3 regions of the Stenotrophomonas sp. 22LJNL06-5-1 genome follow, and region 2 is predicted to be linked to each of the others. Evidence: predicted binding sites of a transcription regulator. Region 2 holds the regulator's gene; each other region holds the start of a gene.

What was found. The regulator HrcA, encoded in region 2, represses chaperone genes, less so after heat shock. The targets are predictions, from matches to a motif close to TTNGCACTCNNNNNNNNNGAGTGCNAA.
Region 1: the regulator HrcA is predicted to act here: its motif matches at 1,939-1,965, upstream of AC13GF_RS18960 (co-chaperone GroES).
Region 3: the regulator HrcA is predicted to act here: its motif matches at 1,335-1,361, upstream of rpoH (RNA polymerase sigma factor RpoH).

The regions. Positions count from the first base shown of each region.
Region 1 is NZ_JBSPUE010000010.1:49,339-52,593, forward strand. It holds gene groL (chaperonin GroEL) at 1-1,523, opposite strand, end outside; gene AC13GF_RS18960 (co-chaperone GroES) at 1,605-1,892, opposite strand; gene AC13GF_RS18965 (endonuclease) at 2,250-3,255, shown strand, end outside.
Region 2 is NZ_JBSPUE010000006.1:57,824-61,078, forward strand. It holds gene recN (DNA repair protein RecN) at 1-1,001, opposite strand, end outside; gene hrcA (heat-inducible transcriptional repressor HrcA) at 1,117-2,181, shown strand; gene grpE (nucleotide exchange factor GrpE) at 2,245-2,760, shown strand; gene dnaK (molecular chaperone DnaK) at 2,943-3,255, shown strand, end outside.
Region 3 is NZ_JBSPUE010000010.1:103,460-106,714, forward strand. It holds partial or broken gene AC13GF_RS19215 (sigma factor-like helix-turn-helix DNA-binding protein) at 140-355, opposite strand; gene rpoH (RNA polymerase sigma factor RpoH) at 448-1,323, opposite strand; gene ung (uracil-DNA glycosylase) at 1,601-2,314, opposite strand; gene AC13GF_RS19230 (response regulator) at 2,311-3,153, opposite strand; gene ftsX (permease-like cell division protein FtsX) at 3,161-3,255, opposite strand, start outside.

The sequences.
Region 1 (3,255 bases), on a different contig from region 2:
GCCGCGTTCTGCAGCGCCGAACGGGTCACCTTGGTCGGGTCCAGGATGCCGAACTGCAGCATGTCGCCGAACTCGCCGGTGGCGGCGTTGTAGCCGAAGCTGCCGGTGCCTTCCTTGACCTTGTTGATGATGACCGACGGCTCTTCGCCGGCGTTGGCCACGATTTCGCGCAGCGGGGCTTCCATCGCGCGCAGGGCGATCTGGATGCCGTGGTTCTGGTCTTCGTTGGCACCCTTCAGGCCGGCCAGCGAGGTGACCGCACGGACCAGGGCAACGCCGCCGCCCGGGACCACGCCTTCTTCAACGGCTGCACGGGTAGCGTGCAGGGCGTCGTCGACGCGATCCTTCTTTTCCTTCATTTCGATTTCGGTCGAAGCGCCGACCTTGATCACGGCAACGCCGCCAGCCAGCTTGGCCACGCGTTCCTGCAGCTTCTCACGGTCGTAATCGGAGGAGGTGTCCTGGATCTGGGTCTTGATCTGCGCAACGCGCGAATCGACGGCAGCCTTGTCACCCACGCCATCGATGATGGTGGTGTTTTCCTTGGAAACCTGCACCTTCTTGGCGCGGCCCAGGTCCTTGATGGTGGCCTTTTCCAGCGACAGGCCAACTTCTTCGGAGATCACGGTGCCGCCGGTCAGCACGGCCATGTCTTCCAGCATCGCCTTGCGACGGTCGCCGAAGCCCGGAGCCTTGACGGCCACGACCTTGACGATGCCACGGATGGTGTTGACCACCAGGGTCGCCAGCGCTTCGCCTTCAACTTCTTCGGCAACGATCAGCAGCGGCTTGCCGGCCTTGGCGACGCCTTCCAGCACCGGCAGCAGGTCACGGACGTTGGAGATCTTCTTGTCGTGCAGCAGGATGAACGGGTCATCCAGGTCAGCGGTCTGCGACTGCTGGTTGTTGATGAAGTACGGGGACAGGTAGCCGCGGTCGAACTGCATGCCCTTGACCACGTCCAGCTCGTTGTCCAGGCCCGAGCCTTCTTCAACGGTGATCACGCCTTCCTTGCCGACTTCCTTCATCGCGTCGGCGATGATCTGGCCGATCGACTCGTCCGAGTTGGCCGAGATGGTACCGACCTGGGCAATCGCCTTGTCGTCGGCGGTCGGCTTGGAGATGGTCTTCAGCTCGGCAACGGCGGCCACGACGGCCTTGTCGATACCACGCTTCAGGTCCATCGGGTTCATGCCGGCGGCCACAGCCTTGGCACCTTCGCGGATCAGGGCCTGGGCCAGCACGGTGGCGGTGGTGGTGCCGTCGCCAGCGTCGTCGTTGGTGCGCGAAGCAACTTCCTTCACCATCTGCGCGCCCATGTTCTCGAACTTGTCAGCCAGTTCGATTTCCTTGGCGACGGAGACGCCGTCCTTGGTGATGGTCGGCGCGCCGAAGCTCTTTTCCAGCACGACGTTGCGGCCCTTCGGGCCCAGGGTGGCCTTGACGGCATTGGCGAGAACGTTGACGCCGCGCACCATGCGCGAACGGGCGTCTTCACCGAAACGAATATCCTTGGCAGCCATTGCAATTACCTCATTGGTAGCGCCGGACAATGCCCGGCGGCTGGGATTTGGGGATCAGGTTGAAACAGGTCGCGCCGAGGCTCAGCCGATGACGGCGAGCACGTCGTCTTCGCGCAGGACCTTGTACTCGACGCCTTCGCTCTTGTACGAGCTGCCGGCGTACTGGCCGTAGATGACCTTGTCGCCGACCTTCAGCGACGGAGCGCGCACGCTGCCGTTGTCCAGCGGCTTGCCCGGGCCGACGGCCACGACTTCACCCTTGGTGGACTTTTCCTTGGCCGAATCCGGAATGACGATGCCACCGGCGGAGATTTCGTCGGCTTCGATCGGCTTGACCACAACGCGGTCGTGCAGCGGCTTGATGCTCATGAGAGACCTCTTAAGTTATTGATTGGTCTGAAAAAGTCTGGCGATGTTAGCACTCACCCCAGGTGACTGCCAGCATCGCTCGCGAAAAAGCCCGATGAATCGGGAGCAGGACAGAGATGGAGCTGGCCCCGGACCTTTCAAGGCCGCTCCCGAAAAAAATTCGCGGCCCAGCGTGATGGGCATCAACGCCCCGCGTGAAGGGGTTCATATGGGTGCAACGCGGCACCGCCCTGTCCTCGGCCCTCGACATTTGGTGATCCGCGTCGCACTGTCAGATATCTGACGTTCATTTACGACAAAGTGTCACTGGATCGGCCTTAGGCTCGGCCGCGCATTCCCAATCACAAGGAGTTGTCGATGCGATTGCTGTCCCCGCTTGCCGCCGCCTGCCTGCTGGCCCTGGCCGCCGCGCCGGCCCAGGCCGAGGTCTTCATCAACGAACTGCACTACGACGACAGCACCGCCGCCGGTGACGTCGGCGAAGCCATCGAAGTGGTCGCTACCGCGGGTGAAGACCTGTCCGGCTACCGCCTCTACCTCTACAACGGCAGCAATCCTTCGGCCGCCACGGTCTACGCCAACAACCCGGTCCCGGCCGGCACCGCCGCCGGTTGCGGCAGCGCCACCCTGGCCGTGGTCAGCTACCCGACCAACGGCCTCCAGAACGGCCCGAACGACGGCATCGCCCTGGTCGATGCCAGCGGCAAGGTGGTCCAGTTCCTCAGCTACGAGGGCGCCATCACCGCCTCCGGTGGCCCTGCCGCCGGCATGACCAGCCAGAACATTCCGGTGGCCGAGACCAACAGCACGGCGCCGGGCACCTCGCTGCAGCTGACCGGCAGCGGCAGCCAGTACGCCCACTTCACCTGGGCCGAGTCGGCCAGGCAGACCTTCGGCAGCTGCAACAACGGCCAGACCTTCAGCGGTGGCGGCACCCCGGGCCCGAACACGCCGCCGTCGGTGTCCACCACCACCCCGGCACAGGGCAGCAGCACCTTCCCGGCCGCGGCCGATCTGGAAGTGGTGTTCAGCGAGACGGTGAACCTGGCCAGCGGTGCCTTCGCGCTGAGCTGCGGTACCTCCGGCAGCGTGCCGCTGACCTACCCGGCCAGCGGCCGCAGCGTGAAACTGTCCACCAACACCGCGCTGGTGGCTGGTGAAGCCTGCCGCTTCGACATCCGCGCCGCGCGCATCACCGACCTGCAGGGCGCACGCCCGGCCGCCGACAGCCGCATCGCCTTCACCGTGGCAACCACCGGCGGCAATCCGGACCCGGGCAACCCCGGCGTGCCGGCCGGTTACTACTCCAAGGTCAACACCAGCAGCCCCAGCCAGCTGCGCTGCTCGCTGCACGCCACCATCA
Region 2 (3,255 bases):
TGCTCCACTTCGGCGTGCATGCGCTCGCGCTGCGCGCCCAGCTCGTCCATCGGCACGCGGTGCTTGCGAGCCAGGTCGTGCAGGCGGCCGAGGCGGCGCTCGTTCTCCTCGAACTGTTCCGGGTCGGCGTCGAGGTCGTCGTGCACGCGGTCCAACAGCGACAGGGCTTCGTGCAACTGGATCGAGGCATTCTCGATCAGGCCGTCCACCTCGCCCAGGCGCGGGTCGTGTTCGATCAGGCGCGACAGCTCGTGGCGCACCTGCTGCAGCAGGTCCAGCGCGGAGCTGCCGTCATCGCCGTTGAGTTGGTTGCTGGCCGCCTGACAGGCGCTCAGCAGGGCGCTGGCATGGGCCTGGCGACGGTGGCTGGCACCGAGTGCCACGATCGACTCCGGCTCAAGGTCTTCACGGTCGAGCTCGCGCAGCTGGTGTTCCAGGAAGCCGATCCGGTCACTCACGTCGCCCTGTTGCGACAGTGCCAGAGATTCATCGACCAGCGCCTGCCAGGCTGCCGCGGCGCGGCGTACCTGGCGACGCTCGTTTTCGTTGCCGGCATAGGCGTCCAGCAGGGCCAGCTGCGACGGGCGCGTCAGCAGGGCCTGCTGTTCGTGCTGGCCGTGGATCTCCACCAGCAACGAGGCCAGGTCGCCCAGCTGGGCCAGGGTCACCGGGCGGCCATTGATCCACGCCCGCGAACCGCCGTCGGCACGGATCACGCGGCGCAGCTGGCATTGTTCTTCGTCGTCCAGTTCGTTGTCGGCCAGCCACTGGCGCGCGGCCTGCAGCTGGTCCAGCGCGAACTCGGCCGAAAGCTCGGCGCGCGCGGCGCCGTGGCGGACCACGCCGCTGTCGGCGCGCAGGCCGGACAGGAAGCCCAGCGCGTCGACCATCAGCGACTTGCCGGCGCCGGTCTCGCCTGAAACCACGGTCATGCCTGGCCCGAACTCCAGTTCGGTGGCGCGGACGACGGCGAAATCCTTGATCGAAAGATGTCTGAGCATGGGTAAGGGGGTATCAGCAGCCGCGCAACGCTAGCACGCGCGCGAGGGAGGTCCAATGACTTGCCAAGGTGATGCGCCGCCATTATCTAGTGTCCGTGTCTCACAGGTTGATTCCATGCACGGTTCTCCCGACCAGCTTGCCCCACGTGCGCGCCATCTGCTGCGCACGCTGATTGCGCGTTACATCCAGGACGGTGAGCCGGTCGGCTCGCAGACGCTGGCGCGCGTGGCCGGCCTGGAGGTCAGCCCGGCCACCATCCGCAACATCCTTGGCGACCTGGAAGACCTGGGGCTGCTGGCGTCGCCGCACACCTCGGCCGGACGCATCCCGACCGCACACGGCTACCGGGTGTTTGTCGACAGCCTGCTGCAGATGCAGCCGCCGGGCGAGGGCGAGCTGGCCCGGTTGCGCCAGGAACTGGCCGGCGGCGGCAGTACCCAGGCCCTGCTCGGCAGCGCCTCGGAGCTGCTGTCGGCGATGAGCCACTTCGTCGGCGTGGTCAGCGCGCCGCGGCGCGAGCAGTTCGCCTTCCGCCAGATCGATTTCGTGGCGCTGGACGGGCGCCGGGTGCTGGCGATCCTGGTGTTTGCCGACAACGAGGTGCAGAACCGGGTCATCGAGACCCGCCAGGAGTTCGCGCCGGGCCAGCTGGAGCAGGTCGCCAACTACCTCAATGCCCATTTCGCCGGCCTGCCGATGGCCGAGATCCGCACCCGCCTGCTGCTGGAGCTGCGCGACGCCCGTTCCGAGCTGGAGCAGCTGCTGGCGCACAGCATCGAGCTGGCCGAGCAGGCCCTGCAGCCGGCGGCCGACGACATGCTGGTGGCCGGCCAGACCCGTCTGATGGGGGTGCAGGACCTGTCCGACCTGGAGCGCCTGCGCGAGCTGTTCGAGCTGTTCTCCAGCAAGCGCGAGATCCTGCAGCTGCTGGAGCGGACCATCCAGGCTCCCGGCGTGCGCATCTTCATCGGCGAGGAGACCGGGATGATGCCGCTGCAGGGCGTCTCGCTGGTCACCGCCCCGTACACCGCCAATGGCCAGGTGCTGGGTGTGCTGGGCGTGATCGGCCCCAAGCGCATGGCCTACGACCGCATGATCCCGCTGGTCCAGGCCACCGCCGATGTGCTCGGCGCGGCCTTTTCACCGGCCGGGCGCACTCCCGGAACATCCGACGCTTGAAACGCAGCATCCCGCCCACACTAGGGTGGGTGGAGGCGGAGATTGACCGCCAGGGACCCAGACATGAACCACGAACATCCAGATATCGAATCCCAGCAGAGTGCCGCCGATGCGGCCGCCGCCGCCGGCGTCAACGACGAAGTGGAGCGCCTGCGCGCTGAAGTTGAACAGGTCAAGGCCGATGCGCTGCGTGAGCGCGCCGACCTGGAGAACCAGCGCAAGCGCGTTGCCCGCGACATCGAGCAGGCCCGCAAGTTCGCCAACGAGAAGCTGCTCGGCGAGCTGCTGCCGGTATTCGACAGCCTGGATGCCGGCCTGAAGGCCGCCGGCGACGACGCCCACCCGTTGCGCGAAGGCCTGGAGCTGACCTACAAGCAGCTGCTGAAGGTGGCCGGTGACAATGGCCTGGTCCTGCTGGACCCGACCGGCCAGCCGTTCAACCCGGAACACCACCAGGCCATCAGCCAGGTGCCGGCCCCGGGCGCCGCCCCGGGCAGCGTGGTGACCGTGTTCCAGAAGGGCTACCTGCTCAACGAGCGCCTGCTGCGGCCGGCGCTGGTGGTGGTGGCCGCCGATTGATCGGCCGGGCCGGGTGATGCCCGGCCCCGGTCGTGCCAGGCCATGCCTGGCAAGGTTTTCCAGGCGCTGAACACAGCGTTCGGGAGATGGCTTGAATGTTCCACGAGCCTCCCCCACATCGTATTCATCCACCGGCCGAGCGGCCGGACTGACCCCAACAAGCATCCTCAGGAGTCTCCCCCATGGGCAAGATCATTGGTATCGACCTCGGCACCACCAACTCGTGCGTGGCGATCATGGACGGCGGCAAGGCCCGCGTCATCGAGAATTCGGAAGGCGATCGCACCACCCCGTCGATCGTCGCCTACACCAAGGACGGCGAAGTCCTGGTCGGCGCCTCGGCCAAGCGCCAGGCTGTCACCAACCCGAAGAACACCTTCTACGCGGTGAAGCGCCTGATCGGCCGCAAGTTCACCGACGCCGAAGTGCAGAAGGACATCGCCCACGTCCCGTACGGCATCCTGGCCCATGACAACGGCGATGCCTGGGTGTCGA
Region 3 (3,255 bases), on a different contig from region 2:
TCCTTGTACGGGCTGCGCCGCTGACAGGCCACCGCCTTTGACGTCCGACCGCAGTGTGCAGCAGAGCGGGGGCATCCGCGCAGACAAGAAAGGCCCGGCATCACCGCCGGGCCTTTCTTCATTCCTACGCCTTCCCGCCTTACGCGGTGAACAGCGCCTTCATCTTCTTCAGCGCGTTCGCCTCGACCTGGCGGATGCGCTCGGCGGACACGCCGTATTCGTCAGCCAGCTCCTGCAGCGTCACCTTGCTGTCGGCATCCAGCCAGCGGCGACGGATGATGTCGCGCGAGCGGGCATCCAGCTCGGCCAGGCCTTCGCGCAGCAGCTGCATCTGGTTGTCTTCGCTGTCGGTCCGACCGCAGTGTGCAGCAGAGCGGGGGCATCCGCGCAGACAAGAAAGGCCCGGCATCACCGCCGGGCCTTTCTTCATTCCTACGCCTTCCCGCCTTACGCGGTGAACAGCGCCTTCATCTTCTTCAGCGCGTTCGCCTCGACCTGGCGGATGCGCTCGGCGGACACGCCGTATTCGTCAGCCAGCTCCTGCAGCGTCACCTTGCTGTCGGCATCCAGCCAGCGGCGACGGATGATGTCGCGCGAGCGGGCATCCAGCTCGGCCAGGCCTTCGCGCAGCAGCTGCATCTGGTTGTCTTCGCTGTCGGCACGCTCGTAGGCCATCGACGGGTCTTCGTCGTTGGCGACCAGGAACGCAGCCGGCGACGGCGGCGCGTGTTCGTTGTCCTCGTCGGTCGGCGCATCGAAACCGATATCGCGACCGGACAGGCGCGACTCCATTTCCATGACCTCGCGCTCGGACACGTTCAGGTCCTTGGCCACCGCGCTGACTTCAGCCGCGTTCATCCAGCCCAGGCGCGTCTTCGACTTGCGCAGGTTGAAGAACAGCTTGCGCTGCGCCTTGGTGGTGGCGACCTTCACGATGCGCCAGTTCTTCAGGATGAACTCGTGCATTTCGGCACGGATCCAGTGCACGGCAAAGGAGACCAGGCGCACGCCCATGTCCGGGTCGAAGCGCTTGACCGCTTTCATCAGGCCGATGTTGCCTTCCTGGATCAGGTCGCCCAGGGCAAGGCCGTAGCCGTTGTAGCCGCGGGCCACATGCACCACGAAGCGCAGGTGCGAATGCACCAGCTCGCGGGCAGCGTCCAGATCGTTGCCGTCGCGGAAGCGACGGGCCAGGTCCTGTTCGTCATCGACCGACAGCACCGGGATCTGGTGCACGGCACCGATGTAGGCGTCCAGCGAACCGAGCGCACTGGGAATCGGGAGATTGTTTGCCACAAGGGCAGTAGAGGTGTTCTGGCTCATAGGCACCCATCTTAGCAGTCCGGGATTTGGACTGCTAAAGGAGGAAAAAGTTCCAGCATCCTATTGATGCAACACTGGTCCCAAACAGAGTCCTACCGTAGCGCGATTTGATGACAGTGGCGAGCGCGCTTTTCGGGATTCACAATCCCTTGGAATTCAAGCAATTAACTACCGGAAACCGGCCGATTCCGGTCAAGCGGAGCTGAACGGGCCGTTCTGGAGGCCCATTCAGGGTCAGCAACGTTGCCAGGCGTTCAGCCCGGGCCGGGCGGCCCGCTCAGAGCGCCGAACGCGGCGGCAGCGACCAGTCGATCGGGGCCTGGCCGCGGCGCTGCAGGTACTCATTGGCCATCGAGAAATGCTGGCAGCCGAGGAAGCCACGATGGGCCGACAGCGGCGACGGATGCGGCGACTTCAGCACACGATGGCGGCGGGTGTCGATGACCTTGCCCTTCTTCTGTGCGTACGCGCCCCAGAGCATGAACACCAGGCCGTCGCGTTCGCGGTTGAGCACATCCACCACGTGGTCGGTGAAGCCTTCCCAGCCACGCCCCTGATGGGCACCGGCCTGGCCCTCTTCCACCGTCAGCACGGCATTGAGCAGCAGCACGCCGCGCTGCGCCCACGGGATCAGGCAGCCGTGGTCCGGACGCGGGACACCGAGATCGCTCTCGATCTCCTTGTAGATGTTCAGCAGCGACGGCGGCACCGGCACACCGGGCGCCACCGAGAAACTCAGGCCATGCGCCTGGCCGCGGCCGTGGTACGGGTCCTGGCCGAGGATGACCACCTTCACCTGCTCGAACGGCGTAGCGTCGAACGCGGCGAAGATCTGCGGGCCCGGCGGGAACACCGCCGCACCGCTGGCCTTGCGTTGGCGCAGGAAGCTGGACAGCTCGCGCATCTGCGGCTGCAACAGGTAATCGCCGACATGCTGCTTCCAGCTCGGTTCCAGCTGGATCGTCGGGGTGCCGGCTACTTCATCCATCATCGAATCAGGGGTCCATCGTTCAATCGGGCCAGGCGCAGCTGGAACAGCACCTTGGTGACCAGCAGCCGTTCTTCGATCGGCTTGAGCACCAGGTCGTTGGCACCGGACTGCAGCAGCCCGGTCTGGTTGTGCGGGTTGCCATCGCCGGTCATCACCAGCACCGGCAGGCGACGCTTGCCGTAACCGAAGTCCACGCGCACGCGCTGCACCACATCGCGGCCGCTCAGTTCACCCTTCAGGGTGACGTCGGTCAGCACCAGGTCGATGCGGTGGCGGCTGCGGCCCAGCGACTCGGCAGTGAGCAGGGTGAACGCCTCTTCGGCGCTGACCACGTGCAGCACGTTCAACTGCTGGCGTTCCAGCATGCGCTTGGTGGCCTCGGCCACCACGCGGCTGTCCTCGATGTAGAGGATGGTGGCGCCGGGAATGGTCTGCGGCTGCACGTAGCCACGGATGAAGGTCGCCAGTGCTTCATGGCCGAGCGATTTGTCGAAATAGTCGGTGACGTACTCGGTGAAGCGGCGCTGCTCCAGGTGCTGCTGGGCATCGCCGGAGACCACGATCACCGGCACATAGGCCTGGCCGGCGGCTTCGCGGACCATCCGCGCCAGTGCCAGGCCGTCGCCATCACGCAGGGTCAGCGAGGTGGTCACCAGATCCACCGGGCCCTGCGCCAGCGCCAGCTGCGCATCCTCGATGCTGTCGCAGCCGATCACCTCCACGCCCGGCAGGTCGCGCTGCAGGACATCGGCGATCAGCTTGCGGACCAGCTTCGACCCATCGACCACCATCACCCGCGTCGCGGGCCCTTCAAGGTGCTTCAGCGCTTGCGGTTGCATGCCGGTCTCAGGTGTCGGTCGGGCGGGTCTGGCGGAGGAAGTGGCCGGTCACCAGCCACGCGCCCAGCCAGCCCAGCAGCAGCGTGCCGAGCAGGACCAGGC